One region of the Paraburkholderia unamae genome, then DNA from elsewhere that is predicted to be linked to it. Evidence: predicted binding sites of a transcription regulator. Region 1 holds the regulator's gene; the other holds the start of a gene.
What was found. The regulator FliA, encoded in region 1, starts transcription of late flagellar genes. The targets are predictions, from matches to a motif close to CTAAAGTTTNNNNNNNNNNNGCCGNTA.

Region 1 (5,397 bases):
CGCGCGGCCAGCAGCTATTCCGCGCCATTCCAGCAACAGACGTCCGGCGGCGGCCTAAGCCGCTCACCTCATCAGGGGCTCAGCTTGAACATTCGCAAATTCATCGGTGGCAACAGCCGCGACGCGTTACGGCTCGTACGCGAAGCGCTGGGTGCGGATGCCGTCGTGTTGTCGAACCGCACGCTCGATGACGGCAGCGTCGAAATCGTCGCGCTCGCGGATCGCGACCTCGCGGCAATCGCGCCCGCCGATGGCGCCGCGCAAGGGCAGGGCGCTCAAGGCGCTCAGGCCGGCGGCTTCGCGCAGCCGTCCGCCGCCGCGACGCAAATGCCTCGCACGCCGCGCGCCGCGCTGGGCGCGCCGTTGAGCGGCGCGGCCCCGGCCGCTGCGGCCACGGGTGCGAACCCCTATGCGAGCGGCATGCCGGATGTGTTCTCGTCGGTGTTCGGCGCGAGCCCCGAAGTGGGCGCGGAAGGTGACGGCGCGAGCGCCGATGCAGACGCCGACGCCGACAGCGATCACGCCGCCGACGCCGCCGTTTCGCTCGGCCAGGACGCCGCGCCGGCCTCGTCGCGCGCCGCAGCGGGCCAGCAGGCCACGCGCTCGCCGATGCCGCCGACGCTGCAATCCACCATGCAGGCCGCGCCGCAACCCACTCGTCAGGCGATGCCGAATCCGCACGCCTCGCTGCTGCCGCCGCTGCATGGCATGAGCGAGCCGGCTTCCGCTTCGACCGCATCAACCATCGCACCGACTATCGCGCCAACGTTCGCGCCATCGTTTGCCCCGGGCGTGAACCCGGCCGCCAACGGCATGCAGATCAACGCCGCCACGGTCTCCGACGCGCCCGTCGCCGCCCGCGAAGCCGCCTCGCGTCTCGAACAGGCCGCCGCCCACGCCTCGCCCGAAGCGCTTTCGGCGCCGCGCACGATGGCCGAATCGAACCCGTGGCTCATCGACCACGCCCGCCGGATCGCGAACCAGCAGAACGGCGTGCGCGAGCCGGGCATGACGCCCTCGGCCGCGGCGGCGCGGGGTATGGGCAGTGTCGCCGACCCGGTGCGCCCGCCCGACATCGACGCGAGCACGCCCGACTGGGCGCTCGAAGCGGCCCACGCGGCCGCGCGCCGCGCAGCGCAGCGTCTCGGCCACAGCCCCGACGCCGCGGGCCCGCCGCCCGTCACCGCCAACCGCAACGCGCAAGCGGCCGCCGAAGGCGCGCCCGCGAACGCGGCGCAGACGGTGAGCGAAGCGATCCGCTCACGCATCGAACAGGTGGTCAACGAGACCGTGATGAACGAGCTCGCTTCGATGCGCGGCATGATGGAAGAGCAGTTCGCGGGCCTCCTGTGGGGCGAGCGCCAGCGCCGCAGCCCGGTGCAAGGCGCGCTCACCAAGCAGCTGTTCGCCGCGGGTTTCTCGGCGCAGCTCGTAAAGATGATGATCGACCGCCTGCCCGCGGTCGAGACCGAAGAAGCCGGCATGGAGTGGCTCCAGTCGATGCTCGAATCGAACCTGCCCGTGCTCGAAGACGAAGAGGCGCTCATGGAGCGCGGCGGCGTGTTCGCGCTGATGGGCCCGACGGGCGTGGGCAAGACCACGACCACGGCCAAGCTCGCCGCGCGCTGCGTGATGCGCTTCGGCGCGAGCAAGGTCGCGCTGCTCACCACCGACAGCTACCGTATCGGCGGCCACGAGCAACTGCGCATTTTCGGCAAGATCCTCGGCGTTTCGGTGCACGCGGTGCGCGACGGCGCGGACCTGCAACTCGCGCTCACGGAACTCAAGAACAAGCACATCGTGCTGATCGACACGATCGGCATGAGCCAGCGCGACCGCGCCGTGGCCGACCAGATCGCCATGCTGTGCGGCGCGGGCCGCCCGGTGCAGCGCCTGCTGCTCCTCTCGGCGACCAACCACGGCGACACGCTCAACGAAGTCGTGCAGGCCTACCAGAGCGAAAACGCACCGCTCACGGGCTGCATCCTCACCAAGCTCGACGAGGCGACCAACCTCGGCAGCGCGCTCGACACGGTGCTGCGCTACAAGCTGCCGGTCCACTACGTTTCGACGGGCCAGAAAGTCCCCGAGAACCTTTACGTGGCGACGCGCCGCTTCCTGATCCGCAGCGCGTTCTGCATTCCGCGAGAGAGTTCGCCGTTCGTGCCGCACGAAGACGATATCCCCGCGCTGCTGTCGGCACTCTCGACGCGTTCGAATTCGCAGGCTCCCGAGGTCAGGTTTGGATAAGTTCGTGATCGATCAGGCAGAGGGGCTGCGGCGCCTGCTGGCGCGCGAAGGCTCGCGCGTGGTGGCGGTGACGGGCGGCGCTGGCGCGCCCGGGCGCACGACCGCCGTGGTCAATCTCGCGGCGGCGCTCACCGCGCAGGGCAAGGATGTGCTCATCGTCGACGAGTGCCTGGGGCCGCGCTCCGTGTGCGCGCTCGTGGGCGGTGTGCGCGGCGCGGGCAACTTCGCCGCCGTGATGCGCGGCGAGCGCACGCTCGAAGAAGCCGTCGGCCGTCACGCGCTCGGTTTCGGCGTGCTGGCCGCCTCGCGCGACAACCGCGCCCAGTACACGAGCGCGCAACTGCAAAAGGTGCTCTCGGGCCCCGCCGACATCGTGTTGATCGACGCGCAGCTCGACGCCGAAGGCGCGCTCTCGCCGCTCGCCATGCACGCACACGACGTGCTGATCGTGATGCGCATCGGCGCGCAGGCGATCACCGACGCCTACGCGTGCATGAAGCGGCTGCACTTCGCGCATGCGATCGCACAGTTCCGCGTGCTCGCGAACCACGTGACGAACGTGCCCGACGCGCAAGCCGCCATCGAAAATCTCGCGGGTGTGGCGGGGCGCTACCTGAGCGTGTCGCTCGAAAGCGCGGGCTACGTCGCCGCCGACCCGTATATGGCGCAGGCGTTCAAGCTCGCGCGCTGCATCGTCGATGCGTTTCCGTCCACGGCCGCCGCGCGCGACTTCCGCCACGTGGCCGCGGAGCTGCCGCACTGGCCGATGCGTCCCGCCGTTTCGGCGTGCTCGCCGGCCACGGCGCGCGGGCGCGCGCCGTTCGCGGCTATCGACGCCGACGACCCGCAAGTCGGCGCGTCGACTGAAGCACTCGAGGACCAGCCGGACCTCGCCACGCAGGAATCCCGTGACGCGCATGCCCGGCATGACGCCCACGGCAGGGATGTCACGGACGGCGCGCCGCAAGCCGCCGACGGGACAAACGCAGCACAGGCAGCACATGCAGGACACGCCGCACACAGCACGCTCGCCGCGAACGCAGATTCGTTCGTGGCGGCCGTGACGGGTGTGCATACCGCACCCGATGCACCATCCGCGACCGCGCCGGCCCACGTGGGCTGGCTGGCCGAGACGCCCGCGCAGCGGCCGTCGCCGCAGCACGTCTGACGTGCGCACGACGCAGCGAGGGACATGAGAAGTGGAGAGCACGATGTATAACGCTCAAGGAAAAATTTCGCAGGCCGACGTGCTTGCGAAGTACGCGCCGCTCGTGAGGCGGCTGGGGTTGCAGCTCGTCGCCAAAATGCCGGCGAGCGTCGACCTCGACGATCTGATCCAGGCCGGCATGATCGGCCTGCTCGACGCGGCGAACCGCTACAAGGAAGATCAGGGCGCGCAGTTCGAGACCTATGCGAGCCAGCGCATTCGCGGCGCGATGCTCGACGAGCTGCGCAGCAACGACTGGTTGCCGCGCAGCCTGCGCCGTACGTCGCGCGAAGTGGAGAGCGCGGTGCACCAGGTGGAGCAGCGTCTTGGCCGCTCGGCGAGCGAAACCGAGGTCGCCGATCACCTGAACATGCCGCTCGACGAATACCAGTCGATGTTGCAGGACCTGCATGGCAGCCAGCTCATCTACTACGAAGACTTCGACCGCTCGGCCGAGGACGAGCCGTTTCTCGACCGCTACTGCGTCGATCACTCGGACCCGCTTTCGGCGCTGCTCGACGACAGCCTGCGCGGCGCGCTCGTCGAGGCGATCGAGCGCCTGCCCGAGCGCGAGAAGCTGCTGATGTCGCTTTACTACGAGCGTGGCATGAACCTGCGCGAGATCGGCGCGGTGATGGAGGTGAGCGAGTCGCGCGTGTGCCAGCTGCACAGCCAGGCCGTGGCGCGCCTGCGCACGCGGCTGCGCGAGATGTCGTGGGCGAGCGCGGAGAATTGAGGCGATAGACGGCCCCGCGTGTGCGGTTCGCGGGCCGGGCGCAGTGCGAGAGCCGGGGTGCGGGAGCGCTTCGGCTCTTCTTTTTGGGGCAAAGAGGCTCGCACCAACAAAAAAGCCGAAGCGTCCCCGCTCCGGCTTTTTTTACGCACCGCCCAAACGCCTACAGCCCGCCTACAGCCCGAACGCCGGCAGCCGTCCGTCGGGACCGTACAGCATCGCGCCATTGCCCGTCTCGCCGCGCAGGATCGCCAGCGCGCGCCGGTTATGCTCCATGCGCGTGCGGATCATCATGCCGATCGTGAGGTTCTTGCGGCGCGCGCGCTCGGTCGAGCCCTTGAGCAGCGCCCACTGGCTCGTGAGGCGCGCGTCGCCGTCACAGGCCATCTCGATGCCCTTGCGCCCGCCCGGCAGGCCAAGGCCCGCCAGTTGCGCGTCGCGCGCCTTTTCGAGGCCCGCCAGACGCTGCGTGAGCGTGGTCTTCTGCTCGACGATCTGCGGCAGCGCCTCCATGCCGTCGGCCGACACGAGCGCCTTTTCTTCATAGGCGAGCAGCGACGCGAACGCCTCAACCGTGGCGTGTTCGTCGATCAGCGTGGCTAGCAGGGCATCTTTCATCGAGGGGCACCAGAAAATTCAGTGTTTGCGCAGCACGCGGGCGTCATCAGTTGCCCGACGCGGGCCTCATCAGCTCGCGCGCGGTCTGGAGCACGCCGTCGGCGATCTTGCCGGCGTCGATCTGCAACGTGCCGTTGCTGATGGCGTCCTTGATCGACTGCACGTGCGCCACGTCGATATCGGCCGCGCCGCTCGCTGCGAGCGAGCGCAGCGTGGAGGAGAGGGAAGAAAGGCTCACGTTCGCATCGCCTTGTGAAGCGCCGGACGCGTTCGCGGCGCTCGCGCTGCCAGCGGCGCCGGACGTGGCCGCGGTATTCGAGGCGCTCACGGCGCCAGCCGAATCGCCTTGCGAACGCGCGACGCCATCTTGAAGCGCGCGCGGATCATTGCGGGTGGAGGAGTCAACTTTCACGATGGGCTTCCTGATCGATTTGACCTTGATAACGGCATGAGGCGGGCTGAACTTTAGCGCGAAAGTCCCGCCGTTACACGCTGTTACGTGTGCTGGCGCACACAGTCGCAACCGGGGCGCAACCAGGCCCGTTCAAGACACGCTCGATCCGTCTCATCCCAATCCGCCCTAAATCTG
Region 2 (5,397 bases), on a different contig from region 1:
GCGCGCCGCGCGCCTGCGTTGTGTTGTCATCCACGATCCGGAGAAGGAGCCTGTCCATGTCCATGCGTTACCGTACGTCCGCGCCGCTGCTCGGCGCCGTTCTTGTTCTCGCTTTTGGTGCCTCGCCTCTCGTGCCGCTTTATGCGCAAACCGCATCGGAGGCCGCGCCTGCCAGCGCGCCGGGCGGCTTGCTACAGGTCGGGGAGATTTCGGGCACGGCCACGGTGGTGAGTATCGACGCGGCGAACAACGCGGTCACGCTGCGCGGCGATAACGGCAAGCAGGAGACGATCACGGTCGATCCGGCGGTGGGCAACGTGAGCAAGCTCGCGCCCGGCGACAAGCTGGACATTCTCTACCGGGAGGCAGTGCTGCTGCGCGCCGACAAGGTGAGCACGAAGGGCATACGCTCGCGTGTCGAAACGGTGGCAACCTCGCCGGCTTCGGAGGGTGTGGTGGCCAAGGCGCGCGCCATTCAGGTGGTCGCCACGGTGCAGAAGATCGACCACAAGAATCGCAAGGTGACGTTGCGCGGGCCGCGTCACACGGTGGTGGTGGCCGTGCCCCAGGACGTGCCGATCGGTTCGCTCAAGGTGGGTGACAGCATTCGCGCCGACTATGTGGGCGCGACCGCTGTCCAGGTGACGCGCAACGGCCAGCGCGTGGAGTGAGTCGAGGGCCGGCGAGCGATGAACGCATGATGCCGATGCGCGGCTTGCCGCCGCGCATCGGCGCTTTGACGCGCTAATCGACGCGATTGCGGTCGCGCACGAGGATCGAGACGTAAATCACCGTGCAAACAATGATGATGGCCACGCCCGTAATGACCTTCCGGTGATCGAAATTAAGGAGGCCGATCACGGCGATGGCGATGCCTGCCGCGGAGCCGAGCGTGCCCATGGCTGCAACGAAGATGCGCACCTTGCTCCATACGCGATGGCGCCGCGCGGGACCGGCGCCTTCTATAAACCGATGCAGTCTGTCGAAAAACATGGTGGCTCTTCCGGGTTGAGTAAAGGACGGAAAGAACTGGAAAGGCGGTCACGCGAACACAATACAGCGAGCACCTAGCCCGAATTCATTATAGCGAGCCCATTATTGCGCGTTCTTTCACTGCCCAACGCGGTCTTCGCGGAATTCTTCACCGTTTTTTGCGCGCGTTTAAGTCTGGCTTAATTTTGCGTCGCCATGATGGGTGCGTCGGGTCGATTCGATAGTTCGATTCGCGGTTGTTCTTCACGTCCCCTGTTGGCCGCCGATGCGTTCGGCGGCTTTTTTTTGCCTGCGATTATCGATCGGGCATTCATTCCTGCGCATCGCCACGCCAACGTAAAACCGGCGCGCCTGTTTCGTGCAGGCGCGCCGGTTCACGTCTTCGACACGGCTTATTTGTGGTTGGTCGCGAGTGCGCCCGCGCTGTTCGCGCCGCCGAAGAGTTGCGTGAGGTATTGCGCGTTGTTGTTCATCGTCGTCATGAGCGTGTTGAGCGCCGTGAACTGGCGATTGAACTTGGTGGTGAGCAGCGCTGCGCGCGCTTCGAGCGTGGTCGACTGCTGCTTGATGTCGTTGAGTTCCTTGTTGAGCGCGTCGGTGCGCCGCTCGATGATGCCGCTCGACTGCACATAAGGCTTGATGGCGGCGTCGAGCTTCGCGGGGATGCCGCCGCTGCCGAACAGCGTGGCGATCGCGCGGTTATCCGGCTGGAGCGCCTTGTCGAAGGTCTTGTCGTCGATCTCCAGCTTGCCGGTCTTGTCCAGCTTGATGCCGATCTCGCCCAGCGAATGGCGCACGCCGTCGCCGCCCTTCACGCCGTTCGCGATGACGGCCGGCAGCGCCTCGGAGAGCATGCGCGCGACCGAGTCGCCGAGCAGCGCGCCCGAGTGCGAGCTGGACGAGTCGGTGCCGGCCGTGAACGAGGTGAGCCCGCTCATTGCGTCCACGTAGCTGTTGTAGGCCTTCACGAAGTCGCGGATGGCCGTGCCCGTCGCCGTCATGTCCGGCGCGATGGTGAGCGTCTGCTTCGTTCCGACCGAGGCGCTCTCGAGCTTGATCGTGAGGTCGCTCACCACGCCTTCGAGCGTGTTGCTCGCGCTCGTCACGCGGGTGCCGTCGATATGCAGTTCGGCGTCGCCGGCCGGCACGACTTCGCGCATCTGCGCGGAGCCAAGGCGTGCGTCGAGGCCCGCGTCTGCGCTCACTTCGATCGCATTGGCCGCGCCCGTCTTGGTCGAGCTGAGCACGAGGTGCTGGCCGTCGGTGCCGTTCACGATCGAGGCCGTGACGCCAGGATTGTCCGCCGCGCGGTTGATGGCCGCCGCGATGTCGGAGAGTGTGTTGCTGCCCGCAGCGATCGTCAGGTGCATCGACTTGCCGCCCATCGAGATGTCGAGCGCGCCCGTGCCGAGCGTCGCGCCCGTGTCGAAGCCGTCGGAGGCGAGCTTGTGGGCGGTTGCGAGGTGATCCACCTCGACCGTGTAGCTGCCGGCCACGGCGCTCTTGCCGGCCACGGCGCTCAGGCCTTTGTCCTTTTCGCTGGCGGTGACCGTGAAGCGCTGGAGCGCGGCGCCGTCCTTGAACGGTTCGAGCGCGGTTTGCAACGAGGCGAGCGACGACTTGAGCGTGCCGAACGCCGAAAGCGTCGTGTTGCTGGCCGTTTGCCGCGCGGCGAGGGCGGCGCTCGGTCCCGCCATCTTCGCGTTGACGAGCGCCTTGACGAGCTGGTTGACGTCGAGCGCGGAGTTGGTCGCCCCGCTGATGATCGATTGCGCGGCGTCGCTCAGGACGCTGTTCGCGCTGGCTGTGGTGTTCGTGATCGTGCTTGCCATGAAAGAAGTCCGTTCGTTCTGGTGCGTCGGATCGACAGGACACGCTTAAAGCGTGGACTTTCTTTCATTACGGCAAGCTTTCATGAAACTTTATGTAAGAATCGAAAAGAAATTGAAAAGTTTGGCCGACATGGCGCCGGCCGCCGCTTTCAGTTGCTTTTCGACGCTTTCACACGTGCTCGGGGAAGCCCGCGCGGCCCTGCGTGAGGTCGCGCAGTTCCTCACGCGCGTTTTCCACGTTGCTGGCGGGCATCTGCACCGTGAGGCGCACGGTCATCGTGTACTGGCTGTCCACGAGCGTGAACTGCGCCTGCTCGATCCAGTGGCGCACGCGTGTTTCGTCGGGGTAGCCCATTTCGACGGTGAGGCGCGCCTGCGCGATGCGCTCGATGCGCGTGGCGCCTTGCAGGGCGCTCGCGATGGCGTCGGTATAGGCGCGCACGAGGCCGCCCGCGCCGAGCTTCACGCCACCGTAGTAGCGCACCACGGCGGCGAGCACGCCGTCCAGGTCGTGATGGCGCAGCACTTCGAGGATCGGGCGGCCGGCGGTGCCGGAGGGTTCGCCGTCGTCGGACATGCCCGACTGGCCGCCCGCGAGCAGCGCCCAGCAGACGTGCGTGGCGGCAGGGTGTTCTTCGCGCAGGCGGCGCAGTTCGGCCATGGCCGCTTCGCGGTCGGCGACGGGAATCGCATGCGCGATGAAGCGGCTCTTGCGGATCTCCAGATCCGCGCTGACAGTGTGGGCGAGCGTAAAGGTGGCCAAAACAGTGGGCGACGCGGTGGGCAAAGCGGGGCGGCTCGGCGCGCGGCGCCGCCGGGGGAAACCGTCATGTTAACCGATGCGGGCGGGGCGCCTTCGACGTCCGTCCCCATATCCTCACAAATTACGTAACGGTTTCTTGCGTCAGATGCTAGTGACGCCCAGTCTGCCAGGCCTGATAATGCATCACATGACGGATCTAGCTCTGGCTGGAGCGACGCCGAACTCCTCATTCGGTGATCCGTCATGTTTTCCGCCTTCTCTTCTTCCCCTCGCATTCCCTCGCGGCGCCGTTCCGGCATACGCGAATCCCGGCAGACCGCCGCGGTCCCACGCAAATCAGGGGCAAAAAAATCCCCGGTCGCAAGATCTCACGACCGGGGGTCACAAGGCTCGCCTGTTCTCAAGAGGCGACACCACCTTACGTCCGCAAAATTGACTCGGCAATCGGAAAAAAACCAGGTTCGGGCCGATCGTTTGCCCGGCACTGACGGGCGCATTCGTTTCGTCGCGCCCAAAAAAAATCCCGGCCATCGCTGGCCGGGCAATGAGAATACACCGTGCGCTCCGGGGAACGAAACGCCCAATAACGTTACCCGCGCGACGCGCCACGGGCAACGCTTGCGCATTACCTGCGATTACTGACGTCCGGCTTTCGAAGCCTGCCGGAGCCGGGCGCCGCTGCGCCGGACACGCCGTGTGGCGGGCCTTGTCGCCATTTTGATTCGGATTGCTGAGGAAGTTGGCGAAAGGATCGAAAGCGCGCGAAGTAAGACGTGGAAATGCGCCGAGGCCGGTCTCCCCGTGGGGGAGGACCGGCCTCGGTGTTGCCCTGTTTGCCCTGTCGATCACAGGTGGGTCACATGCGGGTCACATGTGAAGCACGCCCGGATCAGTAACGCGGCGGGGGCGGCGGACGACGGTCGTCGTCACGGTAGTGCGGGGGACCCGGATCGTGCGGATGGTGATGCATCCACTCGTCGTGTTCCCAGTAACGGTGGCCGTCGTAGTAACGGTTGTCGTGCCAGCCGATCGAAATACGCGCATCCACCGGCATCATGTGCGGCTCGCCATATTGCGGCGCCGAGTTGGCGCGCAGCCCGTACGGCGAGGATTGCGCGAAGGCGCTCGTCGCGCCCAGCAATGCGCCGCCTGCGATAAGCGCGGCAGCGAGAGCGCGGGCGGGGGTCTTCCAGCTCTTCGTATTCATGTGGTTACCTCCTCTTCGGTTTCGTCGTCACGCGGCATCGGAGTGCCTTGTGTTGCGACCACGGTTCAAAGCTTATCGGCCGTGAGGAAAGGAATACGTGAGCACTTGTAAGCTTTCGTTTCACAGCATCCGTCACACGAAAGAGGCCGATCTGACAGTTGGCCCTTGATGGAGAACGGATTAAACGGGGCGCATGACAGTTGTCCACATGCCCGGGAGGGTCGGGTTGTCAATTGGCGTTACATTCGAGGGCGATTCGGGGGCGATCGAGGCGCAATTCGAGGCCAATTCGAGCTGCATTCAAGGCCGCTGCGTTCATGACACGTCACGCAACGGCCTTTCGCCGGCCTTACTGCGCCGGTTTCGGCGGCGTTTGCGCGCTGCTCAGGTCGATGGCGCTTTGCGAGCCGACCTGCGTGCGCAACTCATACTTCTGGATCTTGCCCGTGGCCGTGCGCGGCAGCTCGCCGAACCTCACGGCGCGCGGCACCTTGTAGTGCGCGAGGAAGAGGCGGCAGTGCGCCATGATCCCCTCCGCGGTCGCGCTCGCACCGGGCCGCAGCTCGACGAATGCGCAAGGCACTTCGCCCCACTTCGGGTCG

Region 2: the regulator FliA is predicted to act here: its motif matches at 2,893-2,919, upstream of fliD (flagellar filament capping protein FliD).

Annotation. Positions count from the first base shown of each region.
Region 1 is NZ_QEOB01000001.1:104,696-110,092, reverse strand. Features, by position in the region: gene flhF (flagellar biosynthesis GTPase FlhF) at 85-2,250, shown strand; partial or broken gene C7402_RS00505 (MinD/ParA family ATP-binding protein) at 2,243-3,067, shown strand; gene C7402_RS00500 (RNA polymerase sigma factor FliA) at 3,462-4,193, shown strand; gene C7402_RS00495 (flagella synthesis protein FlgN) at 4,365-4,808, opposite strand; gene flgM (flagellar biosynthesis anti-sigma factor FlgM) at 4,855-5,220, opposite strand; gene flgA (flagellar basal body P-ring formation chaperone FlgA) at 5,389-5,397, opposite strand, start outside.
Region 2 is NZ_QEOB01000030.1:54,508-59,904, reverse strand. Features, by position in the region: gene C7402_RS39665 (hypothetical protein) at 57-671, shown strand; gene C7402_RS39660 (DUF2964 family protein) at 745-993, opposite strand; gene fliD (flagellar filament capping protein FliD) at 1,386-2,825, opposite strand; gene C7402_RS39650 (IMPACT family protein) at 2,995-3,588, opposite strand; gene C7402_RS39645 (hypothetical protein) at 4,478-4,795, opposite strand; gene C7402_RS39640 (acyl-CoA synthetase) at 5,145-5,397, opposite strand, start outside.